3 regions of the Kitasatospora sp. NPDC015120 genome follow, and region 3 is predicted to be linked to each of the others. Evidence: riboswitches for the same ligand, from Rfam matches in the RefSeq annotation. Region 3 holds a riboswitch; each other region holds the start of a gene.

Region 1 (3,240 bases), 860 kb from region 3:
GGGCGGGCCCGGAACGGGCGCGGGGCAGGCGCGGGGCGGTTCGGCGGCGCTCAGGCCAGGTCGGCGAGGAAGGACAGCAGGGCGTCGGCAGTGGCCCGCGGGTGGTCGGCCATCGGGTAGTGGCCCGCGCCCTCGATCATCACCTTGCGCGCGTTCAGCGCGGCGGCCTGCCGGTCGGCGACCAGCTCCGGCTTCGCGAAGTCGGGGTCCTTCGAGCCCATCACGACCAGCACCGGGCAGCGCACGGCGGCGGTCCAGCCGACGGGCGCGGAGTCACCGCGCACGTAGCCGCGGGTGGCGGTCCTGCGGCCCGGGGTGCGCAGCGCGGCGACCAGCCCGGCCACGTACTCCTCGTGGTCGGCCGGCTTGGGGCCCGGGAAGGCCGCCTTGCGGTGGTACAGGCCCCAGAACGCGGGCGAGCGCACCAGCAGCGCGCCCATCGCGCCGACCGCCAGGCGCTGCAGCGCGTTCGGCGGCACGTTCTCGACGAAGGCGTCCAGCAGGACGATGCCGGCGACCCGGTCCGGGGCGTCCCCGGCGGCCTTCACGACGCTGGCGCCGGTGTAGGAGTTGCCGGCCAGCACGGCCCGGTCGATGCCCAGGTGGTCCAGCAGGGCGAGGACGTCGCCGGCGATCGCGGCGGGGGAGTAGTCGTCCCAGAGGATCGAGGACTCGCCGAAGCCGCGCAGGTCCATGGTGATCACCCGGCGGCCGGCGGCGGTCAGCAGCGGGCGCAGGTGCCGGTAGGCGGCCCGGCTGTCGAGCATCCCGGGGAGCAGGACGACCGGGACGCCCTCGCCGTGCGCGGTGTCGTCGAAGGCGATCCGGCCGCCGGGCAGGTCGAGGTGGCGGGTGACGGGGGCGAGGGTGCCGTTCATGGGGAGCCTCCTGGGGCGGGGACCGTCGGCTGAGTGCCGATAGCCATAAAGCTATGGCTAATAGCCTTAGCCGTCAAGCCATCGGCGCTCGCCCGCCCGGCCCGCCCGCCGTCGGCGACCGGCCGGGCGGGCCGGTCAGGCGCCCTCCACCCGGAACGGGTCGTGCTCGGTCAGCAGCTTGTCCAGCCGCGCCTGGTCGACCCGGGTCACCAGCTCGGTGGTCTCCTGCTTGTCCCGGACCACCTTGGCGAGGGTGAAGGTGGAGGTGATCGTGTAGAGCAGGCCGAGGGCGAGGAACGCCCGGGTCCACGGCTCCACCGGGAGGAAGGCGATCCCGACGCCGAGGGCGGTGCCGGAGAGGGCGAAGGACAGCACGGCCTGGAGGTGGTACGCGGCCGTGGTGCGGGACTGCATCGGTGCGCTCATGGCGTCAGGATGGCCGCGCCCGGCCCGGTCGCACATGAGTAGGCGTACTCAAGTGAGGGGCCGTTCGTTGACGTCCCGACACGTTCGGTAGTGTCAGTTGTCATCAAACATCCCAAATCGCCCACCGGGTCGCGTGGTACCCGGTCCGGATCCCGCCGTCGGCAACGGACGGCTTGGAATCGGGGGGCTCTCGGATTAACGTTTGATAACGCAGCGCGGTCCGCAACGCCGTACCCAGACGGCACCGTGCGCCGTCGCCTAATCCCGCCGGCCGGCCTCCGGGCAGGCCAGGGAGCCGGGGAACCACGTTCCTTGGGGTGAATCGGCCAGGCCCAGGCCCGGCCGTAGGAGACCTTCCTGCTCCGAACCCGTCAGCTAACCCGGTAGGCGCGAAGGAAGGAAAGGAGCGCGCCTCCGTGGCGTCGACGCACACCCCGGCACACCCGTCCGGCACCCAGCTGCTCGACCACCCCGGCCCGTTCGCCGGGCAGGGCCCGTTCGGCGGCCCCGCCGACCAGACCGCCCCGCCGGCCGACGGGACCAGCCGGCACCGGATGCCCCGTCAGGGCCGCGGCACCGCTCCGCTGCTCGGTGTCACCGCCGTCGCCGCCACCCTGGGCGCCACCGGCTTCGCCTCCGCCACCCCGGCCGCCGCGCCCGCCGTCGAGGCGCCCGACGAGCTGCCGGCCACCCTCTCCGCCGACCCCGGCCTCGCCCTCGCCGCGCGCATCCAGCAGCAGGCCGACAGCCAGCGCACCGCGGCCGAGGAGAACGCCCGCGTCCAGGCCGCCCAGGAGGCCGAGGCCAAGCGCGCCGCCCAGGTCGCCCAGCAGGAGCAGGCCAGGCGCGCCGCCGAGGAGGCCGAGAAGGCCAAGCTCGCCGCCATCAAGCTGCCGGTGCGCGACTACCGGCTCTCCGCCCACTACGGCCAGAGCGCCCGCTACTGGGCCCACCTGCACACCGGCCTGGACTTCGCCGCCGACCAGGGCGAGCCGGTCTACGCGGTCGGCCAGGGCACCATCACCTCGGCCGGCTGGGCCGGTGCCTACGGCTACCGGATCGTCGAGACCCTGCCCGACGGCACCGAGATCTGGTACTGCCACCTCTCCTCGATCATCAAGGGCTCCGGCAAGGTCGTCCCCGGCCAGCAGATCGGCAAGGTCGGCGCGACCGGCAACGTCACCGGCGCCCACCTGCACGTCGAGGTCCGCCCCGGCGGCGGCGCGCCCGTCGACCCGGAGGCCTGGTTCGAGCAGCGCGGCGTCACCCCCTGACGCCTCCCCGCCCGCGACGAGGGGCCCCGGCCGTCCGGCCGGGGCCCCTCGTGCGTTCCTACGCCCCGGCCAGGGCCTCGTCCCCGGCTTGCTCCAGCCCGGCCAGGTACGCGTCGATCTCCGCCTGCCCCGGCTCCGGCGCCAGCTCCGGGAACTCCTCGACCAGCAGCCGCGGCAGCCCCGGCACCGTCCACGCGCCGGCCAGCTCCAGCGCCACCCGGACGGCGGCCTCCTCGAACGCCCCGAAGTCCCCGGCCAGCTCCTCCGGCATCGGCTGGCCCAGCGCCGTCAGCTCCGCCAGGTTCCGGTAGCTGCGCTCCATCAGCCCCTGCTCCAGCAGCCGCCGGGCGCCGTCGGTGGCCATGCCGACCGCCAGCGTCCGCGCCCCGCCGTCCCAGCCCCCGTCGTCCACGGCGTCCAGCACGCCGTCCGCCTCCAGCGCCGTGAAGGCCGCCGTCCGCTCCCGCGCCGGGAGCTCCCGGAACCCCTCCAGCCAGGCCCGCACCGCCGCCTCGTCCCCGGTGTCCACCCCGGCCGCGCGCAGCAGCAGCGCGTACAGCCGGGGCCAGGTCACCAGGTCCGCCCGGCGCAGCAGACCGGCCGCCACCTCGCCCTGCCACTCGGCCTCGGCGTGCAGCCGCTGCTGCCGCTTGGCGTTCAGC
Region 2 (3,240 bases), on a different contig from region 3:
CAGGCGGACCAGCTGCAGGACCAGGTGGCCCGCGGCCAGGAGCAGATGACCCAGCTTCAGGCCGGGCTGGCCGAGGTGGCGGGCGAGCAGTACCGCACCGGCGGCATCGACCCGTCCGTGCAGCTGATGCTCACCTCCGACCCGTCCGGCTACCTGGACAAGGCCTCCAGCGTCCAGCAGGCCAGCTCCAGCCAGGCCGAGGCGCTCAAGGGCCTGCAGGACCAGCAGCGCCGGCTCGACCAGCAGAAGGCCGAGGCCGCCGCCGTGCTGGCCTCGCTGGACAGCACCACCAAGGACCTGAACCAGACCAAGGCCGAGGTCAACAAGAAGCTCCGGGAGGCCCAGGAGCTGCTGAACTCGCTCAGCGCCGCCGACCGCGCGGCCCTGAAGGCGGCCCAGCAGCAGGCCGACCGCGCCTCCCGCGGCTCGGAGCGCACCGACCTGGGCAGCCTGCCGCAGGCGAGCGGCAAGGCGGGCTCCGCGGTCGCCCTCGCGATGAGCAAGCAGGGCTCGCCCTACGGCTGGGGCGATTCCGGCCCGAACACCTTCGACTGCTCCGGCCTGATGGTCTGGGCGTACGGCAAGGCCGGCGTCTCGCTGCCGCGCACCTCGCAGGCCCAGGGCAACTACGGCACCCGGGTGCCCTCCCTGGCCGAGGCCCAGCCGGGCGACCTGGTCATCTACCGCGACGACCGCAGCCACGTCGGCATGTACATCGGCAACGGCATGGTGGTGCACGCGCCGCGCACCGGTGACGTGGTGAAGGTGATGAAGGCCGACGCCATGAAGATCAACACGATCCGCCGGGTCTGACGGCCGGCCGGTCTGACGGGTCGCCACGACACGCCCGGGTGGCCCGTCCCGGCTCCTGTGATCAGCGCCACCTCCACTCGGGGGTGGCGCTGACGTTTCGGCCGCGCATTCGACCGGCTGACGGGGAATGATCAGCCCGACGTGGGGGTGTGATCACGTTCCGTCATTTTCACAAGGGAACTTGGGTATTCTTCCGACTTTTTTCTGACAAGGATTTGAACGGATCACGGATCTGTTACTAGGGTCGTGCCTCGAACCACGCACAGTCGATCACCCAGCCTGGGTGGCGGCGGGGTTCGCCGCCGAGTTCGTGAAGCAGCGGGAGGGGGCCTTCGGGTCATCCCTCCGAGTGAGGGCCCAGCAGTCGGGGGTCCGCTGTGGAGCGGAGCCGGGGAACCACGTTCCTCTGGGGTGAATCGGCGCCAGGCCGGCCGCGCGAGCGGCGGGTGAGGCGTCGTAGGGCACGCTTCCGCCCGAACCCGTCAGCTCACCCGGTAGGCGGATGAGGAAGAAGGAGTCCGCCTTCGTGGCGTCCCATCGTCGTCCCAAGCCCGCCGGCCGCGCCCGTGTCTCGATCCTGACCGGTGTCGCCGCCGCTGCCGTCGCCCTCTCCGCGCAGTCCGGCGCCCACGCCGACCCGACGCCGACCAAGGACCAGGTCAAGGAGCAGGTCGACCAGCTCAACGAGCAGGCCGAGGTCGCCACCGAGAAGTACAACGGCGCCCAGGCCAAGCAGCAGGAGCTGCAGAAGCAGGTCGCCGAGCTGCAGGACAAGGTGGCCCGTCAGCAGGCCTCGGTCACCGAGGCGCAGGGCGGCCTCGCCGAGATCGCCGGTGAGCAGTACCGCACGGGCGGCATCTCGCAGACCGTCCAGCTGATGCTCTCCGCCAGCCCGGACAACTTCCTCAGCCAGGCCGACGCCCTGAACCAGGCCGGTTCCACGCAGTCCGGCGCGCTGAAGGAGCTCCAGGAGCAGCAGCGCAGGCTCGACCAGGACCGCACCGAGACCCAGGCCAAGCTCGCCGAGCTGGAGGCCACCACCCAGCAGCTGAAGTCCTCCAAGGAGGACGTCCAGGGCAAGCTGCAGAAGGCCCAGGACCTGCTCAACACGCTCACCGAGCAGGAGCGCCAGGCCCTGCGCGCGGCCGAGGAGAAGGCCGCCGCCGAGGCCAAGGCCAAGGCGGACGCCGCCAAGGCCGAGGCCGCCAAGGCCGCCAAGGAGAAGGCCGACGCCGAGCGCGCCTCCCGCGACGCCAACCGCAGCAACCCGAGCGCGCCGTCCACGGCCGCCCCGGCCCCGGCCCCGGCCCAGGCCCCGGCCGCCGCCAAGCCGGCCGCCCCGGCGGCGCCCGCCGCCAACAGCTCGCGCGCCGCCGCCGCGATCGCCGCCGCGGAGAGCAAGCTCGGCTCCCCGTACGTGTACGGCGCCACCGGCCCGAACTCCTTCGACTGCTCGGGCCTCACCGGCTGGGCGTACGCCCAGGCGGGCGTGTCGCTGCCGCGCACCTCGCAGGCGCAGGCCACCGCCGGCACCCAGATCGGCTCGGACATCTCCAAGGCCCAGCCCGGCGACCTGGTGATCTTCTACGGCGACCGCCACCACGTGGGCATCTACGTCGGCGGCGGCCAGGTCATCCACGCCCCGAAGCCGGGCGCGTCGGTCCGCTACGAGGCCGCGTCCAACATGCCGGTCAACACCATCGTGCGCCTCTGACCCACGGTCGGCAGGCTCCGCCGGGCCCGGTTCCCCCGCACGGGGGGACCGGGCCCGCGGCATTCCCCGGCCCGCCGGGACGCTCGGTCCGCGAACCGATCTGACGTCCGACGAGTGTCCGAATATTCGGGTTCGGAGGGGTTTGGAATCGGTTGCCCCGACTCGCTAACGTCTGCCACCGGACGCCCGCTTCGACAGCCGCCCGCCCCGGTGCGGCGGCGGGCCGGGCCAGGATCGGAGCCGACGTCGCATGGCCGTGCACCGCCGTTCCCCGCTGTCAGGTGCGCACGTGCTCGCCCGGGCGCTGGTGCTCACCGCGGCGGCCGCCACCGCGTTGGGCGTGACGGCCGGCGGCAGTGCCCGGGCCGTGCCCGGCCCGCCGGACGCCCCGGCCGACCGCAAGGACGTCAAGGCCCAGGTGGAGCAGCTCTACGACGAGGCCGAGCAGGCCTCCGAGCGCTACAACGCCGCCCAGGAGGCCCAGCAGCGGCTCCAGCACGAGACCGGCACGCTGCAGCAGCAGATCGCCGTCTCCCAGGACGAGCTCAACCGGCTGCGCGGCGAACTCGCCACCGTGGCCGGCGCCGAGTACCGCGGCGGCGGGATGACCCGGACCGTCCAGCTGATGCTCTCCACCGACCCGGAGGCCTACCTCTCCCGCGCCCGGGCCCTCGACCAGAGCGCCGAGCGGCAGAACGAGGCCCTGCACGAGC
Region 3 (3,240 bases):
GCCGATCTGCTCGATGACGGCCAGGACGGCCTTCTCCACGCCCTTGCCGAAGTAGCGGTTCTTGTCACCGTCGCGGAGCTCCAGCGCCTCGAAGGCACCGGTGGAGGCACCCGAGGGGACGGCGGCACGGCCGGTGCTGCCGTCGTCGAGGCCGACCTCGACCTCGACCGTGGGGTTGCCGCGCGAGTCGAGGATCTCACGGGCGACGACGACATCGATGGACGGCACGAGGCATCTCCTAGCGGAAGCAGGTTCGGCTGACGGTGGGTGCTGTCGGCCGGACGATTGCGGAGTCGTTACGACCAGAGCCTAACCGCACGGGCTGTCCGGACCACGTCGGCCTCGGCTCCGTCTCAGCGTGTGGCCCGGCTACCCACCGGTAGTTCACCTGGTTGCCCGACCCGAGGGGGCCGGATGCGGACGAAGGGGGACCGATCGGTCCCCCTTCGTCGCGTGCGGCCGGACCGGCCGTCAGGCGAGGGTCAGCACCTGGCCCGGGACGATCAGGTTCGGGTCGGCGCCGACGGTGCCGCGGTTGCCGTCGTACAGGGCCTGCCAGCCGCCGGAGACGCCCTGGGCGGTGGCGATCCCGGCGAGGGTGTCGCCGGAGCGGACGGTGTAGCCCTGGCCGGCCGGCTGCTGCGCGGCGGGGGCGGCCTGGGCGGCGGGAGCGGCCGGGGCGGCGGCCTGCTGGCCGGCGTACTGCTGGTAGACGCTCTGGTGGCTGGTCCAGTACCAGGCGCCGTTGCTCTGGTACCAGAACACCTTGGCGTCGGCGTCCCAGCCGGCCTTGCCGGAGAAGGCCGGCGACTGCTGCTGCGTCTGCGGGGCCTCCTGCCGGGGCGCGGCGTGCTTCGGCGCGTACTGCTGCGCCTGCGGCTTGGCGGCCTGCTGCGGGGCCTGCTGCTTGGGTGCGGCGTGCTTCGGCGCGGCGGGCTTCGCGGTCTCCTGCTGCGGCTCGGCCTCCTGGGCGGCCTGCGGGACCTGGGGCTTCGGGGCGGCCGGCTTGGCGTCCGTCGAGGTGTCGACCGCCGCCGGGGCGCCGCCCTTGCTCAGGCCGGCCTTCTTGGAGCAGACCGGCCAGGCGCCCGGGCCCTGCGAGGCGAGCACCTTCTCGGCGACCGAGATCTGCTGGGCCTTGGAGGCCTGGTTGGCCTGCGGCGCGTAGGCGGTGCCGCCGTACGCCTTCCAGGTGCTGGAGGTGAACTGGAGGCCGCCGTAGAAGCCGTTGCCGGTGTTGATGCTCCAGTTGCCGCCGCTCTCGCACTGGGCGACCGCGTCCCAGGTGGAGACCGGGGCGGCGGAGGCGCCGGTGGCGCTCAGGATCGGCATGGCCAGTCCGACGCCGGCGACACCGGCGACGGCGATGGCCTTCTCGGCCTGGGTACGGCGACGGTGACGACCGGTTCCAACGAACAGCATGAAGACGTCCCTCTCCGCACGCCTGCGAGGTGAGCTGTCGGGTTCGGACCGGGAGGTGGCCCGGCCGCGCGGAGGCGGCTTCACCCCTAGCCGTGGGAGACGGCGCAAAACCTGGGTCCCCCGCCCCTGCCCAGGGTTCTGGTCGGCTTCCCGTGGCACGGCGGGCAGGACTCGGCGTTCCGCGCACGGGGCTCGCAGCTGCGAACTCCAGGGAGAGTAGACAGATCCTCAGAGCAATCACAAGCTCATATCGTCGGTATCACATGGACATCACGTCATGTGATGGATTGCCTACCAACCGAGGTGGTATGTCCGGATTGAGGGTGGTTCAGACCCCTGGGAACGAGGCAACGGAGAGTTCCCGTCAGCGTGTTGTGCCGAGGCGTCAGCCCCCGGAGCCGGTCTTCGGAGGCTCCTCGCCGGGCGCTTTCTCCGGTGTGAATTCCACCGGAAGTTCACGGAGTCCACGCATGATCAGACCACCGCGCCAGCGCAGGTCCACCGGGTCCGCGGCGAGTCCGAGGTCCGGCAGCCGGGTCAGCAGGGTGGCCAGCGCGGCCCGCCCCTCCAGCCGTGCCAGCGGGGCCCCGATGCAGTAGTGGATGCCGTGCCCGAAGCCCAGGTGCGGGTTGTCCGTCCGGGCCAGGTCCAGGGTGTTCTCGTCGGCGAACCGCGCCGGGTCCCGGTCCGCGGCGGCGAGCACCACCAGCACCGGGTCGCCGACCGGGATCCCCACCCCGCCGATGGTCAGCGGACTGGTCGCGAACCGCCAGGTCGCCAGCTCCACCGGCCCGTCGTAGCGCAGGAGTTCCTCGATGCCGGTCTCCAGCAGCGCGCTCTCGCCGCGGCCGACCGACTCCTGCAGCAGCGCGCGCTGTCCCGGGTTGCGCAGCAGCGCGTACACGCCGTTGCCGATCAGGTTGACCGTGGTCTCGAAGCCGGCGAACAGCAGGATGAAGGCCATCGCCGCGGCCTCGTTCTCGGTCAGGTGCTCGCCGTGGTCGCTCGCCCGGATCAGCCCCGAGATCAGGTCGTCGCCGAGGTCGGCCCGCTTGCGGTGGATCAGCTCCGCCAGATAGGCGCGCATCCGCTTCACCGCGCGCCCCACGCCGCCGCGCTGACCGCCGCCGTGCCGGATCATCATCCCGGCCCAGTCCCGGAAGTCGTCCTGGTCCTCGGCCGGCACCCCGAGCAGGTCGCAGATCGCGTAGATGGGGAGCGGGAACGCGAACTCGTGGATCAGGTCGGCGGACCCGCGCGCCGCGAAGCCGTCGATCAGCCGGTCGGTCAGCTGCTGCACCCGTGGCTCGAAGGCGGCCACCCGGCGCGGTGTGAACGCCTTCGACACCAGACGGCGCAGCCGGGTGTGGTCCGGCGGGTCGATGTTCAGCAGGTGGGTCATCAGGTCGGCCTGCCGCTCGCCCGGGATGCCGACCCGGCCGGTGCGGTGGGCCTGCTCGCTGTGGTGCACCGGGTTCTTGGAGAGCCGGCTGTCCGCGAGCGCCTGCCGGGCGTCCGCGTACCGGGTGACCAGCCAGGCCTCCACCCCGCTCGGCAGGGTGGTCCGGTGCACCGGCTCGTGCTCGCGCAGCCAGGCGTACGCGGGGTACGGATCGGCGGCGAACTCCCAGGTGAACAGGGGCGGACGGGGGGAGGCGGGCTGAGCTGGCATGGGTCGACGGTATCCCGGGCGTGTCCCGGCCACCGCACGGCGTGCGCGCGGGGGCGCGGTGACCGGTGGGGTCCGGGCGGGGTCCGGGCGAGGTCCGCCGCGCGCGGCAGGCGTGAGCCTGGTCACCTGAGGGGTAATTCCTGTTG

Evidence for each region. A riboswitch is a leader RNA that binds a small molecule or an ion and turns the genes downstream of it on or off. The one in region 3 is predicted to bind cyclic di-AMP.
Region 1: another riboswitch for cyclic di-AMP. It lies ahead of ACF1AK_RS08725 (M23 family metallopeptidase); the one in region 3 lies ahead of ACF1AK_RS04890 (transglycosylase family protein).
Region 2: another riboswitch for cyclic di-AMP. It lies ahead of ACF1AK_RS01420 (NlpC/P60 family protein); the one in region 3 lies ahead of ACF1AK_RS04890 (transglycosylase family protein).

What each region holds. Positions count from the first base shown of each region.
Region 1 is NZ_JBIBVJ010000002.1:872,932-876,171, forward strand. Features, by position in the region: gene ACF1AK_RS08715 (alpha/beta fold hydrolase) at 51-878, opposite strand; gene ACF1AK_RS08720 (YiaA/YiaB family inner membrane protein) at 1,014-1,304, opposite strand; cyclic di-AMP (ydaO/yuaA leader) riboswitch at 1,550-1,708, shown strand; gene ACF1AK_RS08725 (M23 family metallopeptidase) at 1,721-2,578, shown strand; gene ACF1AK_RS08730 (hypothetical protein) at 2,637-3,240, opposite strand, start outside.
Region 2 is NZ_JBIBVJ010000001.1:326,128-329,367, reverse strand. Features, by position in the region: gene ACF1AK_RS01425 (NlpC/P60 family protein) at 1-813, shown strand, start outside; cyclic di-AMP (ydaO/yuaA leader) riboswitch at 1,177-1,329, shown strand; gene ACF1AK_RS01420 (NlpC/P60 family protein) at 1,340-2,527, shown strand; gene ACF1AK_RS01415 (NlpC/P60 family protein) at 2,778-3,240, shown strand, end outside.
Region 3 is NZ_JBIBVJ010000002.1:7,974-11,213, forward strand. Features, by position in the region: gene eno (phosphopyruvate hydratase) at 1-228, opposite strand, end outside; gene ACF1AK_RS04890 (transglycosylase family protein) at 472-1,422, opposite strand; cyclic di-AMP (ydaO/yuaA leader) riboswitch at 1,428-1,576, opposite strand; gene ACF1AK_RS04895 (cytochrome P450) at 1,808-3,094, opposite strand.